One region of the Micromonospora sp. NPDC003241 genome, then DNA from elsewhere that is predicted to be linked to it. Evidence: riboswitches for the same ligand, from Rfam matches in the RefSeq annotation. Region 1 holds a riboswitch; each other region holds the start of a gene.
What was found. A riboswitch is a leader RNA that binds a small molecule or an ion and turns the genes downstream of it on or off. The one in region 1 is predicted to bind cyclic di-AMP.
Positions count from the first base shown of each region.

Region 2: linked by a shared signal. The riboswitch ahead of ACWDVW_RS21835 (coiled-coil domain-containing protein) and the one ahead of ACWDVW_RS13610 (C39 family peptidase) in region 1 are both predicted to bind cyclic di-AMP.
Region 3: linked by a shared signal. The riboswitch ahead of ACWDVW_RS02565 (NlpC/P60 family protein) and the one ahead of ACWDVW_RS13610 (C39 family peptidase) in region 1 are both predicted to bind cyclic di-AMP.
Region 4: linked by a shared signal. The riboswitch ahead of ACWDVW_RS09575 (coiled-coil domain-containing protein) and the one ahead of ACWDVW_RS13610 (C39 family peptidase) in region 1 are both predicted to bind cyclic di-AMP.

Region 1 covers NZ_JBSFSO010000013.1:58,035-63,117, forward strand. Annotated here, with positions in the region: gene ACWDVW_RS13595 (acyltransferase family protein) at 1-1,158, shown strand, start outside; gene ACWDVW_RS13600 (hypothetical protein) at 1,283-1,687, shown strand; gene ACWDVW_RS13605 (hypothetical protein) at 1,866-2,630, shown strand; cyclic di-AMP (ydaO/yuaA leader) riboswitch at 2,939-3,080, shown strand; gene ACWDVW_RS13610 (C39 family peptidase) at 3,306-4,163, shown strand; gene ACWDVW_RS13615 (alpha/beta fold hydrolase) at 4,243-4,977, shown strand; gene ACWDVW_RS13620 (CDP-glycerol glycerophosphotransferase family protein) at 4,984-5,083, opposite strand, start outside.
Region 2 covers NZ_JBSFSO010000029.1:66,979-72,061, reverse strand. Annotated here, with positions in the region: gene surE (5'/3'-nucleotidase SurE) at 1-301, opposite strand, end outside; gene ACWDVW_RS21840 (1-phosphofructokinase family hexose kinase) at 298-1,263, opposite strand; gene ACWDVW_RS21835 (coiled-coil domain-containing protein) at 1,499-2,581, opposite strand; cyclic di-AMP (ydaO/yuaA leader) riboswitch at 2,586-2,718, opposite strand; gene ACWDVW_RS21830 (cation diffusion facilitator family transporter) at 2,870-3,787, opposite strand; gene ACWDVW_RS21825 (HelD family protein) at 3,854-5,083, opposite strand, start outside.
Region 3 covers NZ_JBSFSO010000002.1:176,605-181,687, forward strand. Annotated here, with positions in the region: gene ACWDVW_RS02555 ((Fe-S)-binding protein) at 1-1,879, shown strand, start outside; gene ACWDVW_RS02560 (NlpC/P60 family protein) at 2,133-3,146, shown strand; cyclic di-AMP (ydaO/yuaA leader) riboswitch at 3,326-3,462, shown strand; gene ACWDVW_RS02565 (NlpC/P60 family protein) at 3,475-4,515, shown strand; gene dcd (dCTP deaminase) at 4,571-5,083, opposite strand, start outside.
Region 4 covers NZ_JBSFSO010000008.1:133,167-138,249, forward strand. Annotated here, with positions in the region: gene ACWDVW_RS09555 (hypothetical protein) at 1-709, opposite strand, end outside; gene ACWDVW_RS09560 (hypothetical protein) at 923-1,345, opposite strand; gene ACWDVW_RS09565 (helix-turn-helix transcriptional regulator) at 1,441-1,749, opposite strand; gene ACWDVW_RS09570 (carbonic anhydrase) at 1,946-2,644, shown strand; gene ACWDVW_RS09575 (coiled-coil domain-containing protein) at 2,726-3,742, opposite strand; cyclic di-AMP (ydaO/yuaA leader) riboswitch at 3,746-3,877, opposite strand; gene ACWDVW_RS09580 (YibE/F family protein) at 4,044-5,083, opposite strand, start outside.

The sequences.
Region 1 (5,083 bases):
ACCATGCGCATCATCGCCGAGCCCGGTCACCAGGCGGTGGTCGGCGAGATCTTCACCCTGGGCCTGTCCGGCGTGCAGTTCTTCTTCATCCTCAGCGGCTTCGTGCTGGTCTGGTCGGCCCGGGTCGGTGACTCCCGCCGCCGGTTCTGGCGTCGCCGGATCGCCAAGATCTATCCGAACCACGTGGTGATGTGGGCGTTGGCCATGCTCGCGGCGCTCTGGTTCGCCGACCCGATCAACCCGGTGGCCGCGCTGGAGAACCTGTTCCTGCTCCAGGCCTGGGACCCGCGACCGGGCTACTTCTACAGCGTCAACAACGTGAGCTGGTCGCTCTCCTGCGAACTGTTCTTCTATCTCTGCCTGCCGCTGGCGTTGCCGCTGGTCCGCCGGGCCAGGCCGTGGATGCTGTGGGCCGTGGTGATCGCCATGCCGCTGCTGATCCTGGCGCTCTGGCCCGGTCAGTTGCTGGTGCCGGAGCAGAGCCGTTGGTGGTTCGCCCAGATCTTCCCGCTGGTGCGGTCGCTGGAGTTCTGGATGGGCGTGGCCGCCGCCGAGCTGATGCTGCGCGGTCGCTGGCGCGGGCCCCGGCTGCCGCTGGCCACCGTGATCTTCGTCGCGACCTGGGTGGCGGCCTCGCAGTGGATCCGGGCCGAGCTCTGGGCGACCCTGCTGTCGGTGGCGTACGTCCTGGTGATCGCGGCGGCGGCGGACGCCGACGTGCACGGCCGCTGGTCGCCGCTGCGCTCCCGGCTGATGGTCTGGCTGGGCGAGGTCTCGTTCGCCTTCTACCTGGTGCACGTCTTTGCGATCATGACGATCCTGCGGCTCACCGGAGACTGGGGCACCGGCCTGCCCGGCTGGTGGGGAGTGCCGGCGGTGATCGGGTTCCTGCTACTCACCCTGGCGCTGGCCGCGTTGCTGCACCGCTACGTGGAGCAACCGATGATGCGGCGACTCGCCCCGAGCCGCGCCGGGTCCGCCCCGCCACCCGCCGCCGGGGCCGCAGGGCCGCCCACCCAGCCGCCCGCAGAAGCGGGCGCGGAGCCGCCTGCGGGGTCGCCCGTGCAGCCACGTACCGAGCCGCCCGCCGGGCTGCCGAGGCAGCGGGTGGCGGGTGACGAGTCGAGCACCGCCGGTCGGCGCGACCCGCACCGCTGAGTCCATGGTGGATGGCCCTCGTCGGCCGTCCGACCTGCTGTTTCGTGTGTCATCGGCGGCGCGTCGCCGACGCGACACGCCCGCCGACGATGTGATTCGACGGCGGTGGCGGTAGCGTGACGATGTGCTTCCCGTCGCGTCCGCCCATCCCCTGTGGTGGCTGGCGCGCTGGGCGACGCGGCTGCTGACCGGGTTCGCGGTCGCCGCCGCGTTCACCCTCGGCGCCTGGGCGATGCCCGCCCAGGGCGCCCCGGCCGGGCACCCCGCCGTCGACCGGGTCGCGTCGTCCGCCCTGCTCGCGCAGCCGCCCCACGCAGGCTGGCAGCCCACGTCGGGCGGCACGCTGGTCGCGGTGGCCGACACCGGGGTCGTCGACCGGGTCGACCCGGTGGGCGTACCCGGACTGCTGCCGGAGGCGCGCCCGGAGGCGCAGCGGCCCGCCGCGACGGTGGTCGCAGGTCCGGCGACATCCGTCCCGACGACGGTCGCACCGGCCGCCCACGGTGCCCGCGCCCCACCCGGCGCCTGACCTCGCGCCCCGCTGCGGCCCGCCGACCGGACTCCGCCGCAGCCCGTCCCGCAACGCCCGGGACCTCTGCCCGCGACACATCCCGTCACCGCCCCGCCCGGTCCCGTGGCACCGCCACCGGACGACCGGATGCCGGCGCGGTCCGCTGTCAGCGCACCACTGCCCACGAGGTACCGCCATGGAGAAGACCGTCCTCTACCAGTTCCTGATCGAGGTGCCCCGGGCCGCCGCCATCTGGTCGGTGCTGCTCGTGCTCGCGCTGGGCGTGCTCACCGCCCTGGTCGCCCGGCCCGAAACGGCCTCGTCCGGCGCCGACGAGGCCACCGGTCCGGCCGCCGACCCCGCCGAGGCCGAGGCGGCCGACCTGCGCCGCTACGCCGGTGAGGTGGCCGTGGCCGCCGCCGGGGCCGCGCAGAACGCCGCCCGGCGGCAGGAGGCGTGGCGTACCGCTCAGACCGCTCTCGACCGGGCCTGGGCCGGATTCGACGAGGCGGAGAGCCGGGCCCGGCGGCTTGCCGGTGTCACCGCGCTGCCGGCTCCCCGCACCCCGCGCACCGCCAGCGAGTACGCCGCCCGGGAGCGCTGGCTGCACCACGCGGCGATGCAGGCGCACTGGCGCGGTGACCTGTCGGCGCGGCAGCTCACCGACGTGCTGGCGCGTCGGGCCGGCTGGGATCCCCGACTGCACCCGGCCGAACAGGAGGTCGTCCTGGCCCGGGTCGTCCGCGACAACCACCGGGCCGCGTACCGGGTCGCCGCCGAGCGGGAACGGGCCGCCTGGCGGGAGGCCGAGCTGGCCATCGACGCGGCCCGGGTGCTCTCCGCCGAGGCGTACGCCGCCGCGCAGCGCCTGCGCCCGAACCCGTTCCCGGCGCCCGCCGTCACCGCCGTCGCACGTCCGGCCGCAGCGGTCCTGCGGTGGCGACCGGCGCGCGTGGGGTGACCCGGCTCGGCGACCGGATAGTCCGGCCGGATTGGGTGAGCCCGGTCACATCCCTCGCCGGAACGGACGCCGAGGCGGGAACCGCCCGAGACGTGACGCGATGCCCGGAGACATTGTCTGCGGGTGGTCCCCCTGTCACCGCCTGTTGCGTCGATCGCCGTCGGTCCCGTTGCGCGACGTCGCTGACCGAACGCCCGAAAATCATCGACCTGGATCATGTTTACGCAGGTCAGAGCGGGTTGGCAGGGCAATGGCCGGCCAGTAGTGTCGGCCCGTCCGATGCGGTACCCGATCGCAGGAGGCGACGCCGCATCGACCCGCCTAATCGTGGTCTCACGAACCGGGGACCCACCGCACCACTGGGGTGAATCCGCGAGCCTCGGCTCACGGTAGGGCCGTCTTCCCGCCCGAACCCGTCAGCTAACCCGGTCGGCGGTGTCGGAAGGAGCCTTCCTCTCGTGCATCCCCTCGTCGTACCCCTTGAGTTCCCTCACCTCCACGGCACTGCGGTGCCCGCGCTCGCCGGGCCGTCGGCTACGAGCTGACTGCGGCCACCGCCCCCGCCCGGTCATCCGGGCGCAGCCCCTCGCACGGCCGTCCCCGTACTCGGGCGGTCCTCGACAGGTCCTGTCGAGTTGACCGCCGGAGCGGTTCGCCGTGCCTCCCTGAGCTCCCGTGGAGGACTCCGTGAAGCAGACCGTCACGCGCCAGCTACGCCGGCTGGCCACCGAACGCCCCTATCAGGTCGTCGCCGCCTCGGCCGCTGCGCTGGCGCTGGCCACCGGTGCCGGTGCCGTACTCGTCGGCACCGAGGACGCCCCGGCCACCGCGCACACCACGACCACCGTCGCCGAGTTGCGCGGCGACACCGCGGTCTCCCGCGCCGAGGCCCGGGTGGAGCCGACCCCGTCGACCCCGCCCAGCAGCGCGGCCCCGAGCAGCGCCGCGCCGTCGCCCTCGCCGAAGGCCACCTCGGCGGCCCCCTCGCCGGTGGCCACCAGTGCGAAGGCCGCCCCGAAGGCACCGGCGCGGAAGGTCCTGGACTACGACTTCCAGGCGCAAACCACCGGCTACTACTGCGGCCCGGCCGCGGTACGCAACGCGCTCAGCGCCGCCGGTGTCGACCGTGACCAGGACACCCTGGCCGCCCAGCTCGGCACCACGTACGCCGGCACCAACTCGGCCCAGGACACCACCCGGGTGCTCAACGCCACGGTCAAGGGCGGGCCGTACTCGACCACGATGTTGCCGGGCGGCTCGGCCAGCCCGGCGCAGATGGACCAGCTCCAGGCCGACGTGGTCGAGGCGATCACCGACGGGCGCGGTGTCGTGGTGAACGTGGCCGGCAGCGCCACCGACACCGACGGCGGCTGGCACTCCTTCCCCGGCGGCCACTACGTCGCCGTGGTGGGCTACGAGGACGACGGTCGACTGGTCAAGATCGCCGACTCGGCCGACGCCTCGTACTACTCGTACTGGATGACCACCATCGATCTCGCCCACTGGGCCGCCACCCGCGGCTACTCCTCCTGAGATGTAAGGAAGGGTCCCCTGCTAACGCCTCGTGCATAGCAGGGGACCCCTCCTTACCTCCAGGTGGCAGACTTCGCGCATGAGCGAGGAGTCGGGCGACCGGGCGGTGCTGGTGCTGCTGCACGGGATGGGTGGCACCGGCGACGTGTGGCTGCCCTGGGCGCCGCTGTTGCAGGAGCGGTGGCCGGGCCGGTGGTCGGCCCCGGATCTGGCCGGTCACGGCGCCGCGCCGCCGCTGCCGGAGTACTCCTTCACCGCTCTCGCCGACCGGGTCGCGGGGAGTCTCGCCCCCGGTGACCGGATCGTCGTACTCGGACACTCGCTCGGCGGGGTGGTCGGCCTGGCGCTGGCCGCCGCCGACCGGGGCGTGGCGGTCGACGCGGTGGTGGGCCTCGGCATCAAGGCGGTCTGGTCCCCGGCGGAGCTGGCCCGCGCCGCCGACCTGGCCGCCCGGCCGGTCACCTGGTTCGGCACCCGCGACGAGGCGGCCCGGCGACACCTGCGGGTGGCCGGCCTGACCGGGTTGCTCGGCCCGGAGCAACCGGCGGTGGACGCCGGGCTGCGGCAGGTGGACGGGCGGTGGCGGCTGGCCATGGACCCCGCCGCCTTCGCCGTCGGCGAACCCGACCTGGCCGCCCTGCTGGCGGCGATCGACGTGCCGGTCCTGCTGGCCCGGGGCGAACACGACACGATGGTCACCGACGACCAGCTCCGGGCGTACGGCGTACCCGTGGTGACGTTGCCCGGTCTCGGTCACCACGCCCACGTCGAGGATCCGGCGGCGGTGCTGGCCCTGCTCGACCCCTGGCGCTGAGACCGCTCAGGTGGCGCTGGGCAGGGCGGCGTCGGTCGTGGTCCGTGGTGCCGGGGCGGTCCAGGTCGGGTCCAGCTCCCGCCGGGCGGCGGCGAGGAACGCCTCG
Region 2 (5,083 bases), on a different contig from region 1:
CGGAGAGCAGCACCGACGGCGGCGGCCCGAACGCGCCGTGCACGGCGATCAACGCGATGAAGGCGGGCGAGCCGCCGACCCCGAAGGTCGGTACCCCGGCCAGCTCCGGCAACGGATGCTCACGGACCACCACCTGCCCGTCCTGCTCCACCGCACTCATCGCGGCGCTGGTGCCGCTCGCCTCTTCCAGCGGTGCCGCGACCACCACGTCCAGCCCTCGGTCGACCGCCGCCCGGGCCAGAGCGTGGATGCCCGGCGCGGCGATCCCGTCGTCGTTGGTGATCAGCACTCGCAGGGTCATGCGCCACCCACCCGGTGGGCCAACTCGTCGGGGGTGGTGCGTTCCTGCCGGCGGACACCGGCCGGCTCCAGGCGTACCCGGTCCACCAGGCCGGTGATCGAGTCCAGCCGCCCGGTGCCCAGTCCGTGCCGGGTGACGTTCAGCGCGCCGGCCGCCGCGCCGGTCCGGATCGCGGTGCGTACGTCACCGCCGCGCGCCACCACGGCGGCCACGCTGGCGGTCATCGAGTCCCCCGCACCGCGCGGGTCGGCCGCCTCCAGGCGGGGCATCTGCACCTCGAAGACCTCGCCGTCGACGAGGGCCAGCGCCGGCTTGTCGGCCCGGCTGACCACCACGTTCTCGGCACCGGTGGCGTGCAGCTCGTACATCGCCCGGGTGAGCTGCTCCTCGTCGTCGTCGGCCGCGCGGCCGTCGGCGATCAGCTCCTCGTGGCTGACCTTGACGAAGAAGACCCCGCTGTCCAGCACGGCGGTGAGGTGGTCGCCGCAGAGGTCGACCACCACCCGGCTGCCGTTCGCGCCGAGGTCGGCGGCGAAACGCCGGTACAGGTCGGCGGGGACCAGCGACGGGTCGTTCGGGCCGCTCAGGATGCTGACCGCCGCCCGCAGCCCCTCGCCCAGCGACAGGTTGTAGAGCTCGTCCAACTCGTGTCGACTCAGTGGCTGCCCGGTCACGTCGACGATCTCCTGCCGGGTGCCCTCGCGGCGGTCGTGCACGTACCCGCCGCTGCCGCCGGAGTCCCGCGCCACCACCTTGAGGTCGACGCCCTCGCTGACCAGCAGGGGCTCCAGCACCTGCCCGATCTCGCCGCCGAGCGCGGTGCAGAGCACCACGTCGACGCCGTGCGACAGCACCATCCGGGCCTGCCAGACGCCCTGACCGCCGGGGTGCAGGTGCAGCTCCGGAGTCTCGTTGGGCTGGTCGATCGTGACCGTGAGCAGTGGGGTCGGCGCGAAGACCATCACATGTCCGGTCGCCGCGCTCACGACACACCGTCGCACTGGGTCCGCTGCGGTCCGCTCATAACCGTTCCTCCCGGTCGCCACGAAATGTCCGCTTCGATGTCGACGGTAACCAAGGTGGCCGCAGAGCGCGCGGCGACGGGCGGGGCGGAGCCGAGGCAGCCGCCTCGGAGTGCGGGAACGACGACGCCGGGTGGACCACCCGCGAGGGCGGCCACCCGGCGTGCCGTGTGGATCAGTACACCGACAGGTGTACGTGGTTGGTGTGGTCGCTGGACGGGTCGCCCCGCGCGCCGCTGTACGTCCGCCAGCCGCTACTCGGCAGCCAGATCTGCTTGTACCAGATCACGTAGAGCACGGCGAGACGGTCGGCGTTGTTGACGTAGAACGCCGCCAGGTTGTTGCCGTACGTCCGGTCGCCGCCGGTGGCGACCCCGCCGAAGCCGTTCTTCTGCGCGGCGAAGTCGCAGGCCCGACCCTTCGGGTGCTCACCCGAGCCGCCCGCGCGGTAGCAGGAGACGTACCGGGTGAAGCCGGCCGCCTTGGCCTGGTTGAGCGCGTGCAGGGTGCGGGGCGTGATGCAGCCGTTGGCCGGGGTGGGGTCGTTGACGCTGCACGACTCGGCCGGCCAGGAGCCGTTGGAGTTGCGCGGTGCCGGCTTGGCGGTGGCGCTGCTGGAACCGCCGCCACGTGCCGGGGTCCGGCTGGCCCGTTCCTGTGCCGCAGCCCGCTCAGCGCGCTCGGCGCGCTCCTCGGCCACGGTCAGCGAGCGTTCGGCCTGCTCCTTGCGCTTGGCCATCACGGCCACCTGCTTGCGCTGCTCCTGCACCTCGATGTCGAGGGCCTGCTTGGTCTTGCTGACCTCGTCCCGGGTGGTCCGCAGGTCCCGCAGCGCGCGTTCCTCGTTGGCCGCCACCGCGTCCAGCGCCGCCGCACGGTCCATGAAACCGGCCGGGGAACCGCTGTTGAGCAGCGCCGACGCGGCGCCGAGCCGGCCGCCGCGATACGCCTGCGCGGCGATCTCGGCTACCTTGTCGCTGCGTTCGGTGAGCTGACCCTCGGTCGTGGTGAGCTGCTCGGCCAGCTTCTTCTGCCGGACGACCGAGCGGTCCAGGGCGGTCTTGGCGTCGAGGTAGCCCTTGCTGGCCGCCTCCAACTGGGCGCGCAGCGCCGGTGTACCGCCCTCGTCGCCGACGTCACCGGGGGCTGCGGAGGCAGCGCTGAACGGAGCGAGCGCGGCGCCCAGGGCGAGGGCGAGCCCCGCAGCGATCAGGGCCGCCGTACGGCCGGCCGGTCTCACGGTTGCCACTGCTGGCATGCACATGTCCTTCCGTCAGCCGCCGACCGGGTTAGCTGACGGGTTCGGGACGGAAGATCCCTACCGCTGGACGCGGATGCACCCCTGGAACATGGTTCCCCGGTTCGCCCTGGCGGGCGATTAGGCGGCGGTCACCGCCGGCACCGTCGAGTGCCGCCTGGCGGAGACCGGGTCCGAGCCTACCGGTGCTGGTGGGGCTGGTGCAGCCGGTGTGACTCCTGGTGTTCCCCTGGTCACCAGTAAACCAGACAAATGGGATTCTTGTTGCCTTTCGCATTCACCGCCCCGCTACCACTCCACCGTCCCACAGGCACCGGCGCTCGTCCCGGGCTCGATCTGCAACGTGGCGTGCGCGATGTCGAAGTCCTCGCGCAGCGCCGTACGGGCGGCGCGGAGCACCGTGCCGACCTCGGCGCCCTCGGCGGTGGTCAGGTGGGCCGAGGCCACCTCCATCCCGGAGGTGAGCGTCCAGACGTGCAGGTCGTGGACGCCGGCCACGCCGGGCACCGCGGCCAGCCGGTCGTGCACCGCAGTGACCTGGAGGTGCTCCGGGGCGGCCTGCACCAGGATGCGGACCGCCGCCCGGCCCAGACGCCAGGTACGCGGCAGGATGAACGCGCCGATCGCGACCGCCACCAGCGGGTCCGCCCACCACCAGCCGGTCAGCGCGATCAGCGCCGCCGCCGCGATCACCCCCAGCGAGCCGAGCAGGTCGGCCAGCACCTCCAGGTACGCCCCGCGCAGGTTGATGCTCTCCCGTGCCCCGGGTCGCAGCAGCGCGAACGCGACCAGGTTGGCGAGCAGGCCGAGCGTGGCCACCACCAGCACCGGCCCGGTACGCACCTCCGGTGGGTCGCCGAACCGGCGTACCGCCTCGACCAGCACGTAACCGGCGACGCCGACGAGCAGCACGGCGTTGGCCAACGCGGCGAGCACCTCCAGCCGATAGAGGCCGAAGGTGCGTTGTGGATGCGTGTCCACGCGTCGGGTGGCGGTCACCGCCGCGAGCGCCATCCCGATGCCGAGCACGTCGGTGAACATGTGCCCGGCGTCGGAGAGCAGAGCCAGCGAGCCGGTCCACAGAGCGGTCACCGCCTCCACCGCCATCAGGGCGGTGAGCAGCACGAACGCCGCCCACAGCCGGCCGGAGTGGCGGTGTGCGGCGTTCGACACCGAAGCGTGGTGGTGGTCGTGGCCCGCGCCCACGCAGACACCTTGCGTGCTGCGCCCGGCCGGGGACGGAGCTATGCCGACATTGCTATATGTGCGCGCTCAGCCGGTCGGGTCGATCGTGGTCAGCCGCTGGGTGGCCCGGGACAGGGCGACGTAGAGCGTCCGCACGCCGGAGCCCGGATCGGCACGGATCTCACCGGGGGCGACCAGCACCACGCCGTCGTACTCCATGCCCTTGGCCTCCAGGCTGGTCACCACCTGGAGGCGCTCGCCGCCGAGCCCGCCCAGCCAGGCCGCGACCTCGTCCCGGCGCGGCACCGGCGTGATCACCCCGACGGTGCCCTCGACCTCGCCGAGCAGCGCGCTCGCGGCGGTCAGCACGCTGGTCTCCAGCTCCGCCGCCGGCACCACCAGCTCCACCGGGTCGACCCCGGTGGTCCGCACCGCGGTCGGCAGGGCCAGGTCCGGGTACGCCCGCCGGATCTCGGCCGCCGCCACCGCGAAGATCTCCGCCGAGTTGCGGTAGTTGGTGGTGAGCGTGAACCGGTGCCGTCGACGGCGACCCAACGCCTGGTCCCGGGCCCGGGACAGCTCCTGCGGATCCCCCGTCCACGCGGTCTGCGCCGGGTCACCCACCACCGTCCACGAGGCCAACCGACCGCGCCTGCCGATCATCCGCCACTGCATCGGTGACACGTCCTGCGACTCGTCCACCACCACGTGCGCGTAGTCGCGGTAGTCCTCGGGCCGCTCCCGGGCCGCCTGGCGGGCGGCCCGCTGCCGGTCGGCGTACGTGCTCAGCTCGCGTACCCCACCGGCGAGCTGGAACGGGTCGCGCTTCGCACGGGCCGGACGCACCGGCTTGCCGAGCAGCGCGTCCAGCTCGTCGAGCAGCGCCACGTCGGCGACGGTCGGCCCCTCGGCGGCCAGCCCCCGGTACGCCTGCTCCAGCAGCCGGATCTCGGCCCGGGACAGCAGCCCGGCGGCGTACCGGCGCAGCCGTTCCGGATCGGCCAGCCAGCCGAGCACGTGCCGCGGATGCAGCCGGGGCCACCACGCCTTGAGGAAGTCCCGGAAGTCGGTCCGGTCGATCAGTTCGTCCTCGAAGGCCCGCTGCTCGGGCAGCCGGGCGATGCCCAACCGGCGGGCCTGCGCCCAGAGCGCCGCCAGGACACCGTCGAAGCCGGCCCGGCGTACTTCGTTGCGTCGCGCGCCCCGGGCCAACGCCCGGTCCCGGATGGCGTCCAGTTCGGCCCGCTCCAGCCGCAGCAACTGCCCCCGGTAGAGCAGCCGCAGCTCGGCCGGGGAGTCGGGTACGCCGTCCCGGGC
Region 3 (5,083 bases), on a different contig from region 1:
GGCGCTCTACGGGCTGGTCACCGAGTGGATCGGCATCCTCGGTGTCGTCGGCATCGTGGTGCTGATCGCGATCCGGGTGGCCAACCGGCCGAGTCGGGCCGGACGCCGGTCCCGGTTCACCGGCTCCACCATGTGGCAGGGCTACTTCGTCGAGGCCGTCGTCCTCGCCGTCCTGGTCATGGGCTTCCTGATCCGTGGCTTCAAGGTGGCCACCGACCACTTCGAGTACCCGACCTGGGCCACCCCGCTGAGTCACGCGGTCGGCTCGGTGCTGCCGGACTGGGAGTCCGGGGTCAGCGTCGCCGCCCTTATCAAGATCGCGATTTCGATGACCTGGCTCATCGTGATCTCGCTGAACGTGACCATGGGCGTCGCCTGGCACCGCTTCCTGGCCTTCCCGAACATCTATTTCAAGCGGAAGCCGGGTGCGTCCGGCTCCGGCCTCGGGCCGCTGCGGCCGATGATGAGCGAGGGCAAGCCGCTCGACTTCGAGGAGGCCGATCCCGAGAAGGACCAGTTCGGCGTCGCACACGTCGAGCAGTTCACCTGGAAGGGCCTGCTGGACTTCAGCACCTGCACCGAGTGCGGGCGCTGTCAGTCGCAGTGCCCGGCGTGGAACACCGGCAAGCCGCTGTCGCCGAAGCTGCTGGTGCTCAGCCTGCGCGACCACGCGTACGCCAAGGCGCCCTATCTGCTGGCGGGCGGCGGCAAGGACCTCACCGGCGAGGAGAAGGCCACCGCCGCGCAGCTCGCCCACCTCGACGTGCTGGCGCTCGCCGAGGCGGAGAAGCCGCTGATCGGTGACGCCGAGGCGGGCGGCGTGATCGACCCGGACGTGCTCTGGTCGTGCACCACCTGCGGCGCCTGCGTCGAGCAGTGCCCGGTGGACATCGAGCACGTGGACCACATCGTCGACATGCGCCGCTATCAGGTGCTGATCGAGTCGAACTTCCCCTCCGAGGCCGGCGTGATGCTGCGCAACCTGGAGAACAAGGGGAACCCCTGGGGTGCGCCGCAGAACACCCGGGAGGACTGGACCAAGGGCCTCGACTTCGAGGTGCCCCGGGTCGGTGAGGTCGAGGACTTCGAGTACCTCTTCTGGGTGGGCTGTGCCGGTGCGTTCGAGGACCGGGCGAAGAAGACCACCCGGGCGGTCGCCACGCTGCTGAACGAGGCGGGCGTCTCGTTCGCCATCCTCGGTGAGGGCGAGACCTGCTCCGGCGACCCGGCCCGCCGCATCGGCAACGAGTTCGTCTTCCAGATGCTCGCCCAGCAGAACGTGGAGACGCTCAACGAGGCGTTCGAGGGCCGCGAGAAGGCCAAGCGGAAGATCGTCGCGACCTGTCCGCACTGCTTCAACACCCTGGGCAACGAGTACGGCCAGCTCGGCGGCGAGTTCGAGGTGGTGCACCACACCCAGTTGCTGGCGCACCTGGTCGCCACCGGCAAGCTCACCCCGGTGCAGCCGGTCGACGGCGGCGTCACCTACCACGACCCGTGCTACCTGGGCCGGCACAACCGGGTCTTCGCGCCGCCGCGCGAGGTGCTGGGCAGCGCCGTCGGCGCCGACGACGGCCTGGTCGAGATGCCGCGCAACAGCGAGCGCTCCTTCTGCTGCGGCGCCGGTGGCGCACGCATGTGGATGGAGGAGCGGATCGGCAAGCGGATCAATGTGGATCGGGTCGAGGAGGCCATGTCCACCGGTGCGCGGACCGTCGCGGTCGGCTGTCCGTTCTGCTCGACGATGCTGAGTGACGGAGTCAACGGCAAGGGCGCCGGCGATCAGGTCGAGGTGGTCGACGTGGCCAGCGTGCTGCTGCGTTCGATCAAGCCCGAGCAGGCCCGGGGCGCCGAGGAGGGTGAGCCGGTCGCCGGGTGACCAGCGCGTACGTCGGGACGTGTCGGCATCGGTACGGATGCCGACACGTCCCGATTTTTATATTGGCGTAGATAACTGTAACGAATTGGTCGACACCCTTTGTGTGCGGTCGGTCGCGCAAAGGTGAATGAGCCGTTGGTTGCCTTGATTCCGTCGCGCGCGTTCCCCTAATGTGAGGCACCGACCGCCGTGGGTCGTCTGTCTCGCCCCTTACCGCTAGCGGGACGCCCGGTGGTCGGTCGCAAAGGAGTCGGTGCCGGTGGCAACCATGCCCCTCCATCGTCGTGCGCCGGGACGTTCCACCCCCGCGCGCGGGCTGCGCAAGGCCGCTCGCCGTCTGGTCGTCCTGGTCGCCGCCGCTGCGGTCGGTGCCGGTCTGGTCGCCGCGCCCGCGTACGCCGAGCCGTCGGTGGACGAGATCGAGCGCCAGATCGACAAGCAGTGGCAGCAGCTCGAACCCACCATCGAGCAGTTCAACAAGGTGCGCTCGGAGCTGCGGGTCAACCGCGAGAAGGCCGAGAAGCTGGAGAAGAAGATCCAGCCGCTGGCCCTGGAGACCGAGCTGGCGATGAACCGGGTCGCCGGCCTCGCCTCCCGGTACTACATCACCGGCCCCTCGCAGGAACTCGGCGCGGTGCTGCTCAACGCGAAGCCGGACCAGCTCGGTGAGCAGATGGCCTTCCTCGACCGGCTGGCCTGGGAGGAGCGCCGCCAGCTCGAGGGCGTGATGAAGATCCGGAAGAAGTACGACGACCAGAAGGCCACGCTCGACGCGCTGATCGTCGACCAGGAGGCCAAGCAGAAGCAGCTCGCGGCGAAGAAGAAGCAGATCGACGCCGAGATCAAGCGGCTGGAGCGGTCCCTGCCGGTGACCACGGTGAAGACCACCAACTGCCCGACCATCAACGGTGTGGTCAGCGACGCGGCACGGACGGCCATCCGGACCGCCTGCGCGCAGGTCGGCAAGCCGTACGTCTGGGGTGCCACCGGGCCGAACTCGTTCGACTGCTCCGGCCTCACCCAGTACGCGTACAAGGCGGCGGGTATCTATCTGACCCACTTCACCGGTGCCCAGTGGCGCGAGGGCAAGGCCATCTCCCGGGCCGACGCCCGCCCCGGTGACCTGGTGTTCTTCCGCAGCGACGTGAGTCACGTCGGGATCTATCTGGGCAACAACAAGATGGTGCACTCGGCTCGGGCCGGGGTGCCGGTCAACGTCTCGCCGATCACGACGATGCCGGTCGCCGGCTTCCGTCGACCCGGCTGACGCCTGAGCCCGTACGCAGGAACGACGAAAGGCCCTCGGTCAAGCGACCGGGGGCCTTCTGCGTTGTCGGATTAATGCACCGAGAGTGACGGTGTGGGTGTGTTGCGCATCGACGCCGATCGTCCCTACGCTGGTCAATCGTTGGCCCGCTGGCAGGACCGCCCACCCGGGGCGGTGACGGTCCGACACCGCCGAGTCGCTGTCCGAGCGAGCCGGGGACCCAGGTTTCCGGGGTGAGTCCGCGATGGTCGCGGTAGGGCGTTCCCTTCCCGCCCGAACCCGTCAGCTAACCCGGTAGGCGGTCTGGGAAGAAGGAGTACGCAGCCCGGTGGCACACCATGCCCCGCGGCCTCCGTCGTACCGGTCGGCGAAGCCCGGCCCGACGACGGATGCGCCGCGATCCCGCTGGTACCGCTGCATCACCGCACTCGCCGCACTCGCCGCGACCGCCGTTCTGCTGACCGGTGGCGCGACGGCGGCCCACGCCGACCCCACGGTCGACGACATCGAGCGCCAGATCGACGAGGACTGGAACCGGCTCGAAGCCGTCATCGAACGACACAACGCCACCCGGCAGGACCTGGCCGCCACCCGCCGGGAGGCGGACGCCCTGACCGCCCGCATCGCCCCGCTGCAACAGCAGGTGGACGAGGCGATGAAGCGGGTCGGCGCGCTGGCCGCGCGGGCGTACCGGGGCGAGCCGGTCCGCGCCGTGAACACGCTGCTGGGCAGCCGGTCGCCCGGCGAGGTCATCGCCCAGCTCGGCGTGCTCGACCGGTACGCCCGCTTCCAGCAGGAGGACGTACGCCAGGCGCGTGAACTGCGGGACGAACTCGCCGCCGCCCGAGCCGGACTGGACCGCACCATCGCCGAGCTGACCCGCACCGAGGCCGACCTGGCCGGGAAGCGGCGGCAGATCGACACCGAGATCGAGCGGTTGCAGCGGTTGCGGCTGCGGGCGTACGACGACGGGGGTGGTGGTCCGTTGCGGCCGGCGCCCTGTCCGGCCACCTATCCGGGTGGCCCGGCCGGTGAGGCGGTCACCTTCGCGTGCGCCCAGATCGGCAAGCCGTACTCGTGGGGGGCCGAGGGGCCGCACGCGTACGACTGCTCGGGTTTGATGCTGGCCGCGTGGGCGCGGGCCGGAGTGGCGCTGCCGCACAACGCGGCGCGGCAGCGGCAGGTCACGGCCTCGGTCGGTCGCGGCGACCTGCGCCCGGGTGACCTGGTCTTCTATTTCCGCGACCTGCACCACGTCGGGATGTACGTCGGTGGCGGCTGGGTGGTGCACGCCTCCCGCGCGGGCAAGCCGATCGCGATGAAGCGGATGGACACCAGTCCGATCCACAGTTTCGGTCGGCCCGGCTGAGTCGCCGGGCGGACGGCCACGGGCCCGCGTCTCGGCAGCGCGGGCCCGCCGGTCGTCAGCGGGTCGGCCAGGTACGCCAGTTCTGCCAGGCGCGGCTCGGCGTCGGGCCGCGCTGGCCCTGGTAGCGCGAGCCGTAGACGAGCGAGCCGTACGGGTGCTCGGCGGGCGAGGAGAGCCGGAAGATGCAGAGCTGGCCGATCTTCATGCCGGGCCAGAGCATGATCGGCAGGTTGGCCACGTTGGACAGCTCCAGCGTGACGTGACCGGAGAAGCCGGGGTCGATGAAACCGGCGGTGGAGTGCGTCAGCAGGCCGAGGCGACCGAGGCTGGACTTGCCTTCGAGTCGGCCGGCGAGCTGGTCGCCGAGCGAGATCACCTCAAGCGTGGAGGCGAGCACGAACTCGCCCGGGTGCAGCACGAACGGCTCGCCGTCGGGCACCTCCACCGGCGAGGTGAGATCGTCCTGCTGGGTGGCCGGGTCGATGTGTGTGTAGAGGTGGTTGTTGAACACCCGGAACAGCTTGTCCAGGCGGACGTCGATGCTGGACGGCTGCACCAGGGTGGGCTC
Region 4 (5,083 bases), on a different contig from region 1:
GCAGCACCGACTCGCGCTCCTCGACCTGCGGCAGCAGTGCCGAGAGCGCCTCGTCGCGCAGGCTGCGTGCCGCTGCGGTAGCCAGCTCGGCGGCCCGCCAGCGCTCCTGCTCCTGCGCGTGGGCCGCCTGCTGGCGCGCGAAGAGGTTGTCGCGTACCGCCCGGCGCAGCGTCAGCTCCTGCTCGACCGGGTGCAGTCGCGGGTCCCAACCCCGGTGGGCGAAGACGTCGCTGAGCTGTTCCACCGACAGCTCCCGCCGCCAGTACGCCTCCATGGCCGACCGGTGCAGCCACCGCTCCCGGTCGGCGTACTCGGCGGGGGTGCGCGAGGTCTGCGGCAGCGGCATCCCGGTGGCTGCGGACAGCCGGCGGACGTCCGCCTCCGCCGTCTCGTACGCCTGCCACGCCCGCTCGGCCTCGTCCTGCGCGGTGAGCCACTCCTCGCGACGTCGCCGGGCCGTGGCGTCGGCCCGGTCGGCGGCCACGGCCACCTCCTCCGCCCAGCGGTCCTGGTCCCGCTGTTGCTCGGTGTGCTCGGTGCGGCTCGGCAGTGCCGCCTCGCGAATCCGGGTGCCCGCGTCGAACCGGAGGAGGTGTCGGGGGCGCAGCAGCAGGGCGGCGATGGCGAGGATCACCACCCCGAGCAGGCTCAGCCAGATCACGGCGGCCATGGGGACGTCGGGCAGGACATGGGAGAGAGCGGTTCGCATCATCAACACCTCTCGCGGTCGGATGAGGGTCGTCGACTGGGGGAAGGTCTGTGGTCGCCGAGGTCGGCGACAGGACGCCGGGCCGGGCCGGACGGGTCCGCGACGGCGGCGGGCCCCCGGGACGCTCGGCGACGGTCGCTGGCCGTGTCCGGGGTCGGGCCGGGGCGGCGGACGGTCGCGTGGGCCGGTGGGCGTCCTGAGGCGGGCCGTCGGTCAGGCGGCCGGTGGACCGCGACGGGTCGGCTCACCGTTGCCGACGGTGGGTCGCGGCGCGGCGAGCTGGTGAACCGTGGTGGTGGCCGCGCCGGACTCGGCGGCGGGCTCGGGGCGAGCCGGCGGCGGGGTCGGGACCGTGGGCTGCGTCGGTGAGGTCGCCAGCGTGCCGGAGGCCCGCACCTGCTCGGCAGCCGGTGCGACGGTGCCCGGCCAGGTCGGCAGGTCGGCGGTGACGGACCAGGCGCGATGATCGGCGACGGCGTGGATCGGCTGGTCGCCCGCCGGGCGCGCTGGCAGGTTCGCGGCGGCCGTGCCGAGGCCGACCGCCAGCACGAGGGCGGCCAGCGCCAGTCGGGTCAGCTCCCGCAGCGTGCGCAGCGTCGCCGGCCACAAGGGACGGGCGAGCGCGACGGATGACACGTGTTCAACCTATCGTCCCCGTGCCGATAACGCATGGGCGCGAGTGGGACGGGATCGGTGAACCACGCCACGTAGTCGACTGTGGACGGTGCGGCCTAGTCGGTGAACAGGGCGAGCAGGTCGCCGACCTGACGGTCGGCCTCGGCCGGGTGGCGGAACCGGCCGGCCGGGTTGAGGGTGTACTCGTTGCGGCGGCCCACCCGGGTGCGGTGCAGATAGCCGCCCGCCTCCAGGTCGGCGACGATGGCCTGGGCGGCGCGTTCGGTGACCCCCACCTCGCTGGCGACGTCGCGCAGCCGGGCGGTGGGGTTGCGGGCGATGGCGAGCAGTACGTGTGCGTGGTTTGTCAGGAAAGTCCAGTTGCGGGTACTTTCTCGCTCGTCTGAGGTCGCCATGCCCGCCATCGTATGGCCTGCCCTGTCGTGTTCCGGAGCTGCGCTCGCGCCCGCTCGGCTCGATTGGCAAGCGTTCTGTAATACATGAAATGCAGATCACGCATAGCTTGACGTGCCTTGCGCTGCGTGTGACGGTTGGTGGCAGCCCGTGGCCAGCGCCGGCCGGGATGACCAGGCATTCCACCGAGAGGCGAGGTGACGCCGGATGAGTCGACCCGGAACGATCGGAGCGCAGCCCGGTCCCGAACGTGAGTACCTGACCGCAGACCTTCCCGGTTCGCGGGAGCGCGCCCTCGCCGAGCTGATCGCCGGCAACCGCCGCTTCGTCACCGACACGCTCCGGCACCCCAACCAGAACGCCAGCCACCGGGCCGCCGTCGCCGCCGAGCAGCACCCCTTCGCGGTGATCGTGGGCTGCTCCGACTCCCGGCTCGCTGCGGAGATCATCTTCGACCGTGGGTTGGGCGATCTCTTCGTGGTCCGGACCGCCGGGCACACCATCGGCCCGGAGGTGCTGGGCAGCGTCGAGTACGCGGTGAGCGTGCTGCGTACGCCGCTGGTGGTGGTGCTCGGGCACGACTCGTGCGGTGCCGTCCAGGCGGCCCGGGCCGCGGCGGCCACCGGCACCGCGCCCTCGGGGCACCTGCGTGCCGTGGTGGACGCGGTGGTGCCCAGCCTGCGCCGGGCCGAGCGGGCGGGGGTCGACGACCTGGACGCGATCGTCGACATCCACATCGCGCAGACCGTCGAGGCGATGCTGGAGTCCTCCGAGGCGCTGGCCGCCGAGGTCGCCGCGGGAGGATGCGCGGTGGTGGGCATGTCGTACCGGCTGGCCGCCGGTGAGGTGCGGACCATCGCGGCGGAGCCCGCCGAGATGGCGGGTGTGGTCACGCCCGTGGGCTGACCCGCCGGATTGCCCGACACGGACGACGAGGGCCGCTCCGCCAGACGGCGGAGCGGCCCTCGCAGGTCACCCGGACGGTGCTCAGAGCAGCGACACGTGCACGTGGTCCGTGTGGTTGGACGGGCCGCTGTAGGACCGCCACCTGTTCTCGGTCGGGAACCAGATCTGCCGGTTCCAGATCACGTAGTAGATGCCGAGCCGGTCGGCGTTGCGGACCAGGAAGGCCGCCAGGTTGTTGCCGTAGATCCGGGTGTCGTTGTTGTGCCAGGGGCTGAACCCGCTGTTCTGCAACGACCAGTCACACGCCCGGCCCTTGGGGTGCTCGAACCTGTCACCGGGCCGCCAGCAACCGACGAAGCGGTCGAAGCCGGCCCGCTTGACCTCCTTGTACATGTGCAGGGTGCGCGGCGTGATGCAACCCGACGTGGTCGGGTCCTTCTGGCTGCACGACTCCGGCTTCCAACTCCCGTCGGACGCGCGGTTCGGCGCCACCCGGGCGACCGGCGAGGTGGCGGCCACCAGGCCACCGGTCAGGCCCTCGCCACCGACCAGGCGCAGTGACTTCTCCGCCTCGGTCTTCTTGCGCGCCATGTCGTTGGTCAGCTTCTGCTGCTCACGGACCTCGGCGTCGGAGGCGAGCTTGGCCTGGTCGGCGCGCTCCCGGATCGTGTTGACCTCGCCCAACTTCTTGTCGTTGAACAGGTTCAACTCGTCCAGGGCGGACGCGCGGTCCATGAACGAGTCCGGCGCGTTGCTCTGCAACAACATCGCTATCGCACCGACCCGGCCGGTGCGGTACGACTGCGTCGCGATCTCGGCGACCTGCGGCCGGAGCGCGTCGAGGTCGGCCTGTGCGCGGCGCAGCTCGACGTCGAGCTTGAGCTGGCGCTTCTTGGACTTCTCCAGTTGGTTCTTGGCCTTGGAGAAGTCGCGGTTCGCCGACTCGATCAGGTCGTTGAGCATCGGTGGGTCGTCGTCGTGCTCGGCCGGCGCGGGTGGGTTCGGCGCGGCCATGGCCGGCAGGGGCCCGGCGAACACGGCGAACGCGGCGAACACGGCCACCACGGGTGTCATCCAGCGGCGTAGGGGTGCCGTCACTTCTTTCCCTTCCATCGACCGCCGACCGGGTTAGCTGACGGGTTCGGAACGGAAGTGGCCCCTACCGCTGACGCGGATTCACCCCACCTACCTGGGTCCCCGGCTCGCCTCGCGGCGATTGGGCGGTGGCACCGCAGGCGCCGCTGCGCGCCTTCGTCGGTGACCGGCTGTGAGGTTACCCGACGGTCCATGTCGGTCTCTACGCCCCGAACCCGGCTAGATGCGTCATTTCGTAATCGCGATGGGTGACCAACGACACGGGCACGAACCGTGTCGGCAGGGGCGGTCACGCTGCGGGGTGTCACCATGTGGTGTCCGTGCTCCTGTCCGGGTCGGGCCACCGCGATCCGGTGGCGGGGGGTGTGTCACGCGCACGCGCGGTGCTGAGCGCGTGCAGGGCCTCGGTCCGGTCCGTGCCGGGCCGGGGAGTCGGGGGAGTGGGGCCGTCGCCGTCCGGCCCGTCGTCGTGGCCGCCGGACCCGCCGGGCTCCGGCGTGTCCCGCCGTCCGGCGGTGACCACCAGCGCGGCCAGTGCGGTCGTCAGCGGTACGGCGGCGACCAGCCCCAGCGTGGCCACCACGCTGCGGACGATCTCCTGGGTGAGGAACTCGCTGGTCACGATCTGGCCGAGCGCGCGGGTGTCGGCAGTGAGCAGGAGCAGCAGCGGCAGCGACGCGCCCGCGTACGCCAGCACGATGGTGTTCACCACCGAGGCGATGTGGGCCCGGCCGACCCGGGTCGCCGAGCGGTACAGCTCCCGGCGGGTGAAGCTCGGGTTGGCGTGGCGCAGTTCGGTCACGGCGGCGGCCTGGGTCACCGTGACGTCGTCGAGCACGCCGAGCGAGCCGATGATGATGCCGGCGAGCAGCAGGCCGTGCAGGTCGACGTCGCCCCGGAACATGGACAGCGTGGTGGCGTCCTCGCTGCCGAAACCGGTCAGGTGGGTGGCCCGGGTGGCGGCCAGTCCGAGCAGGCCGGTGAGCACCAGACTGCCGAGCGTGCCGAGGACGGCTACCGAGGTCTGTGCCGAGATGCCGTGCGTCAGGTACAGCACCACGAACATGATCAGTGCCGCGCCGACGATGGCGACCACCAACGGCGGCTGGCCCGCGCTGATGCCGGGCAGCACGAAGGTGATCAGGATGGCGAAACTGGCCGCCAGGCCGCCGAGCGCGGCCAGGCCGCGAAGCCGCCCGAAGGCCACGATGGCGGCGGCGAACAGCACCGCGAGCCAGATCAGCGGCTTGCCCCGCTGGTGCTCGGCGATGTTGTAGTAGCTGAGCGAGGGGTCCTCGGGATCGGTCAGGGAGACCAGGATGATCTCGTCGCCGACGCTGACCC